Regions from separate parts of the Desulfomicrobium macestii genome, predicted to be linked through region 1. Evidence: predicted binding sites of a transcription regulator. Region 1 holds the regulator's gene; each other region holds the start of a gene.
What was found. Region 1 encodes sigma-54, which starts transcription at its own class of promoters, with help from an activator protein. Its sites were predicted from a motif close to CTGGCACGGNNNNTGCTT; they were not measured.

Region 1 (2,267 bases):
GGCCGCCTTTCTGTCCGGCGGAGAACGCCGCAGGCTGGAAATTGCCCGCGCCCTGATCCAGAATCCGAAATTCATCCTCCTGGACGAACCCTTCGCCGGCATCGATCCCCTGGCCGTGGACGACATCCAGGCCATCATCCGGGACCTTCGCGACAAGAACATCGGCGTGCTCATCTCCGACCACAATGTTCGCGAAACGCTCCAGATCTGCGACCGTGCATACCTTGTCCACGACGGCCGCATCATCCTGAACGGCAGCCCGGAAGAGATCGTCGCCGACCCGGGCGCGCGCAAGGTTTACCTCGGTGAAGGATTCAGCCTCTAGCGGACACGATTTTCCAAGGATTGCCAGGGCCTAAGCTTTATGGCAGATTCGTTACTGGGTAGTTTTTTAGCCTGCAATCCTCTGACACGGTGAAACCAAATCAATTATGGGCCTTGAACTCCGACAAAACCTCAAGCTGACGCAGCAGCTAGTCATGACACCGCAGCTGCAGCAGGCCATCAAGCTGCTTCAGCTCTCCAGATTCGAGCTTCTCGAAGCCGTTCAGCAGGAGCTGCTTGAGAACCCCATGCTTGAGGAGGGGGTCAAGGAAATTTCCGAGGAGCACGAAATCCAGGCTCCGGCCGAAACACGCCCGGAAGTCTCCTACGAAGACGCGGAACTGATGCGCAACGCGGACTGGGAAAACTACCTCGGCGATTTTTCAAGCACCGCCAAGCAAGTGCAGTTCAAGGAGACCGAGGCCCTGGAGGAGATGATGTCCTACGAGGCCAGGCTCTCGGGCAAGCCCTCCCTGGACGGTCATCTGCTGTGGCAGCTGTGTCTGTCCAACATCACCGAAGAAGAGGAGATGATCGGCGAGGCCATCATCGGCAACCTCGATTCCCAGGGCTACCTGATGAGCACCGCCGAGGACATCGCCTCCGAGACGCTCTCTCCCCTGGCCCTGGTGGAGTCCATGCTGCATCGTCTGCAGCGCTTCGATCCCGTGGGCGTGGCCGCGCGGTCTCCTCGGGAATGCCTGCTCATCCAGCTGGAAATGCTGGGCCAGGACGATCCCATCCTGCTTTCCCTGGTAGGGGATCATCTCGAAGACATCGAGAAGCGCCGCTACAAACCGCTCCTGCGCAAGTTCAAGATCCAGATGGAGGACCTCAAGGCCTATCTGGACATAATCCAGTCCCTGGACCCCATGCCGGGCGCCAGTTACGGCAGCGAGAGCACCATATATGTCAGCCCCGATGTCTTCGTGTACGAATACGAAGGGGATTTCGTCATCGTCATGAACGACGACGGCCTGCCGAAGCTGCAGCTGAGCCCCTACTACATGGACGACATGCACCTCGCGGTCAAAGGCCCGGACCGTGAATACCTGCATGACAAGATGCGCTCTGCCATGTGGCTCATGAAGAGCTTGCACCAAAGGCAAAGAACATTATACAAAGTGGTTGAAAGCATTGTCAGGTTTCAGCGGGGGTTTTTCGAACACGGCGTGACCAAGCTCAAACCGCTCATCCTCAAGGATGTGGCCGACGACATTGAAATGCACGAATCCACGGTCAGCCGGATCACCACGAACAAATACGTGGCCACCCCGCACGGCATCGTGGAACTGAAATTTTTCTTCAATTCCGCGCTGGAAATGGATGATGGAACTCAGGTCGGATCCGAATCGGTCAAGGCCATCATCAAGAAAATGGTCAGCGAGGAAGACCCGAAGCACCCCTACAGCGACGAAAAAATCGCCGCGGTGCTGAAAGAACGGCTGGACGTGAACATCGCCCGGCGAACAGTGGCCAAATATCGCGCAGTGCTGGGGATCGATTCCTCATCCAAGCGCAAACAGGTTTTTTGACATCCCGCCCTTTGGGCCGCCCCTTCCGGACGGCAAAAAGGGCTGACCCTCAACAATCGAGGAGGCTTCCATGAGGATTACCTTCAATTTCAAAAACTTCGATCCTTCCGACCATCTGCGCAAATACGCCAAAGACCGCTTCGGCAAGCTCGCCAAATTCACGGCCGGCACCCCCGACGCTGAACTGCAGGTCAATCTCGAAGTGGAGAAATTCCGGCATATCGCCGATATAGTGCTGACGGGGAAGAACGTACATATCTCCGCCCGCGAAGACAGCGAGGACATGTACTCCACCGTCGACCTCGTCTGGGACAAGCTTGAGGCCCAGATGCGCAAGGTCCGCGACAAGGACAAGAGCCGACGCAAAGGCGGCAGCGACAGCACCCGCATGGACGCCGGGAGTTTCGA
Region 2 (2,267 bases), on a different contig from region 1:
GGCTTGGAGCCAGGGCCCTGGCCAGGGCCGTGCGCTGGCGCTGGCCGCCGGAGATCTGGGCGGGGCGTCGGCCTTCCAGGGCCGTCAGGCCGCACAGTTCCAGCAGTTCGTCCACGCGCTCGCGGTGCGCCGCCTTCAGGGGGCCGAAAATGGGCTTGAGGCCAAAGGACACGTTGTCGCGCACGGTCAGGTGCGGGAAGAGGGCGTAATCCTGAAAGAGCATGCCGATGTTGCGCTTGCGGGCCGGGACGTTCACGCCGGAGGCGGTGTCGAGGAAGGTGCGGCCGCAGACCTCGATGCGGCCGCGCTGGGGCCGCAGCAGTCCGGCCAGGGCCATGAGGGTCAGGCTCTTGCCGGAACCCGAGGGGCCGAAGAGGGCGATGCGTCGTCCGGGCGCCTCGAAGCGGGCCCGCAGGCGAAACTCGGCGCCGGGAGCGGTCACGCGCGTGTCGATGTCGCAGGAGATGGTCCGGGCCGTTGCTTGCGGTGCGGTCCGTGGGTGCATGGATGCCTCGGGATGGGAGCTTGCGGTGCGGCTGATCACGAACATGGTCAGGCCTGCCATCGTGGTGTCAGGAGCCGCCCCGAAACCCAGAGGATGAGGGTGCAGAGCACGGAAATGAGCAGCACGAGCTGCGCGGCCAGGTCGTCGTGACCTGCCTGGGTGGCGCTGTACACGGCCAGGGACAGGGTCTGGGTGCGGCCGGGCAGGTTGCCCGCGATCATGAGAGTGGCTCCGAACTCGCCCATGGCCCGGGCGAAGGCGAGCATGGTCCCGGCCAGAATGCCGCGCGCGGCCAGCGGCAGGCAAACGCGCAGGAAAACGCGCCATTCAGGGTATCCCATGGTCCGGGCCGCGTCCTCGTACTTGCGTTCCACGCCGCCAAGGGCGGCTCGGGAGGATTTGAAGATGAGCGGAAAGGAAACCACGGCGGCGGCGATCACCGCGCCCTGCCAGGTGAAGATCAGCGTCACGCCGAAAGTCGATTCCAGCCAGCGCCCGACGAAACCGTTCCGGCCGAGCAGCACGATGAGGTAATAGCCGAGCACCGTGGGCGGCAGCACCATGGGCAGGCTCAGGATGGAATCGAGCAGTTCCTTGCCCGGAAAACGGTAGCGGTGGAAGACCCAGCCCAAGAGCACCCCGAAGACCAGGGATGTGAGGGTGGCCAGAGCCGCCACGCGCAGGCTGAGCTGCACCGGGAAGAGAAAGGTCATGTCCATTCGCATGTTCCGTTGGCGAGGGTTGGGCGGTGTTCCGCCGTGGGTGCTTGCCGGCTCTGAAGCAACAACCGGGCCGACAGGTGAGTTGTCCCCGGCGCCGCTTGATCAGTCTATAGGATTCATTAGCTTTCCGGCCCGTTGGCCACAAGGCGGTCACGGTAGCACGGAAAAGCGTGACCGGGATATGCGATGATATCCGCTCATTTTTGGACGGAATACGATGTGGATTGCTACATATTTGCAGCAGGATACATAAACGTAGATATTGTGATTGCAGATATCGAGCATTTTCGAATATTTTTGCAATGCCGCGTCATTCTCTTCCAAAGTATCCCATACTTCAGCCCTGCGCATACCGCAAACTTCGTAGCTTCAGTGTCGCAGCGGTACACGATGCGCCGTATGTCCATATCTTTGCTTCTTCATTAAATCCAGGACTTCATTCCGGCTCACCGGAGCAATTTTGGCCAGAGGAGGTGGAAGATGAATATCGCGGTCGCCAGTCGCTCCATGCAACGGAATGTCACGGATGCCGTGCCTGCGGGAATCCGTGGATAAAGGGTGCGCGTTTTGACTCGTGAGGGAAGCCTTTTGCCACGAAATCAGCGGGCCAGGGAATACAGGGCCGACTATAAACGGAGGAAGAAATGAGAGCTACAAAGCCTTTTGATGAAGTGGCCATCAGAATGTACCGGGAAGATCCCGCTTTGGCGGCGGGAATGCTCAATGCATGTCTGGAAGACGGGGATACTGAAGCATTCTTGCTGGTGCTGCACCATGTTTCAAACGCCGTTGAACTGGCGGCCAGGCATACTGACGAGGCCCTGATGGGTGTTCTCGGACACTTGGGTTCCAAGGAATGAAGAAGAAAACCTCCGACACCACAATCAACGTCCGGGGCACCAAGATCACCGTGATTCGTCGACAGGACGAGGACTACATCTCGCTCACCGACATCGCAAAGTCGAAGAATCCGGAGCACACTGACGACCTCATTCGCAATTGGCTACGTAATCGCAATACATTGGAGTTTCTCGGCATAT
Region 3 (2,267 bases), on a different contig from region 1:
CGGTCGCACCTTTATGCCATGCTCAAAAAGCACGATATCGAAGCCTAGTAATCCTGTTCTTCGTCCTGCTCTTTTCCGAGCCAGTATTCTTTCCAGGAATCAACGATATATTCCGTCTTGACCAGGACACTGTCGCCGTCGTTGATGCGCTGCTTTTGCATCGGGGTCAGCAGTTGTGACAGCTGCATCGTTTCGTTTTGCGACAATCCTCGAATCACGCCATTTTTCGTTATGCTTTTTCCTTTCATGTTAAACCTCCAGATAACCATATATAAAGCAGTTTTTGCCTTCCTGGCAAGCTGCCTGTTTCATTTTTTGTGCAAAATTGCTGCCAACGACTTTGCCGTATCGTGTTTCATTCTTTCACGGCATCCAAATAAATCCGCTTTTTCAGGATGTTGCCGCAGATGTTATTTTTTGCTTTCGCTTCTTGGGCTCAATATTTCATGAGAATTTTTGTGCAAATTTGAAACACCGGTCGCGTCAGGATGATACGATTCTTCCAAATTTGAAACTTCCGCAGGTCCATGGGATGTGCCTGTTCATGGTCCCGCAGGACGAGTCTGAAGCGAGACTGAAGAAAAATGGTTGTTTAGTCAACCAAATTGTATTACACTGGCGGGATCAATTCGAGTCCGGAAAATCGGACAGCGGCATGGCCCCGATCCTGGTAACGGTTCGTCCGAGGGGGCCCGGCAGGTGTGGGAATTTTTGGGATTGAGCGTCAATTTTCCTTTGTCGGAACTGATTAGGGGATTTTGTCGAAAGGTTTGTCCGAAAAAACGGACACCTGCCCAAAATCCCTTTTTTGACCATTAACCAGCCAATTAAGCGCGTTAACCGGATTGAAGTTGTATGTTTGCATTCCCGAACTAACGTGCTATTTCCAGGGAAAAATATTTATTGTCTTTTTTTTCAGACAAACCGGAAGGGGGGCTATGACAAATACGATCACTGTCTCATAAGTTTTTTTTATTTCAGTTGGTTAGGTGGTTTTGGTTATGTGGCACAAAACTTGTTTAAAGCGAACGGAAGCACGAGAAAAGTTGCGATATCGCTTGAAAACAACAACTTGGCTTTTAGGAGAAGATACATGGCAAAAAATATGAAAACCATGGATGGAAATACCGCAGTCACTCATATCGCCTATGCGATGAGCGATACGGCGGCAATTTATCCGATCACCCCTTCCTCCACCATGGGCGAGATCGCTGATGAGTGGGCCGCGCAAGGGCGCCTCAATATATTTGATCAGAAGGTCATGGTTCGCCAGATGCAGTCCGAAGCTGGCGCTGCCGGTGCTGTGCACGGTTCCCTGGCCGGTGGCGCGCTGACCTCCACCTTTACCTGTTCCCAGGGCCTTTTGCTCATGATCCCGAACATGTACAAGATTTCCGGTGAATTGCTTCCCGGCGTCTTCCATGTCAGCGCACGCGCCGTTGCCGCGCATGCCCTGTCCATCTTCGGCGATCATCAGGACGTCATGGCCTGTCGCCAGACCGGCTTCGCCATGCTGGCTTCCAGTTCCGTGCAGGAATGCATGGATCTGGCCCTAGTCGCGCATCTGTCCTCCATTGAATCGAGCATCCCCTTCCTGCACTTCTTCGACGGCTTCCGCTCTTCCCACGAAATTCAGAAGATCGAAGTCATCGACTACGAAGACATCAAGAAGGTCGTCAATCACGAGGCCATCGCCGAATTCCGTGAACGCGCCATGAGCCCGGCCAATCCGTCCATTCGCGGCACCGCCCAGAATCCCGACATTTATTATCAGGGCCGCGAAGCTTCCAATGTCTACTACGATCAACTCTCTTCCATCGTGGTGGAGCAGATGAAGAAGGTCACGTCCATCACCGGTCGTTCCTACAAGCCTTTCGACTACGTCGGTCATCCTCAGGCCGAGCGCGTCATCGTGGCCATGGGTTCTTCCTGTGAAACCATCGAGGAAGTGGTGCGCCACCTCCTGGCCAAGGGCGAGAAGGTCGGCTTGGTCAAGGTCCGCCTGTATCGTCCGTTCCTGCCTGAGTACTTCCTGCAGGTTCTGCCTGCCACGGCTTCCGTCATCACCGTGCTCGACCGCACCAAGGAGCCCGGCGCCAAGGGCGATCCGCTGTATAAGGATATCTGCACTGCCTACATGGAACGCGGGGAGATGCCCGAGATCGTCGCCGGCCGTTATGGCCTGGGCTCCAAGGAGTTCACCCCGGCCATGGTCAAGGCCGTGTATGACAACATGATGGTCGCTCAGCCCAAGCATCACTTCAACG

Region 2: modB (molybdate ABC transporter permease subunit) is a predicted target of sigma-54. The motif match lies at 1,284-1,301, and genes of this name have one in related genera.
Region 3: nifJ (pyruvate:ferredoxin (flavodoxin) oxidoreductase) is a predicted target of sigma-54. The motif match lies at 1,004-1,021, and genes of this name have one in related genera.

What each region holds. Positions count from the first base shown of each region.
Region 1 is NZ_JADBGG010000026.1:43,148-45,414, reverse strand. It holds gene lptB (LPS export ABC transporter ATP-binding protein) at 1-325, shown strand, start outside; gene rpoN (RNA polymerase factor sigma-54) at 432-1,859, shown strand; gene hpf (ribosome hibernation-promoting factor, HPF/YfiA family) at 1,930-2,267, shown strand, end outside.
Region 2 is NZ_JADBGG010000019.1:5,235-7,501, reverse strand. It holds gene H4684_RS12540 (ABC transporter ATP-binding protein) at 1-505, opposite strand, end outside; gene modB (molybdate ABC transporter permease subunit) at 553-1,224, opposite strand; gene H4684_RS12530 (hypothetical protein) at 1,872-2,087, shown strand; gene H4684_RS12525 (KilA-N domain-containing protein) at 2,084-2,267, shown strand, end outside.
Region 3 is NZ_JADBGG010000008.1:31,860-34,126, reverse strand. It holds gene H4684_RS06885 (sigma-54-dependent transcriptional regulator) at 1-48, shown strand, start outside; gene H4684_RS06880 (hypothetical protein) at 45-248, opposite strand; gene nifJ (pyruvate:ferredoxin (flavodoxin) oxidoreductase) at 1,094-2,267, shown strand, end outside.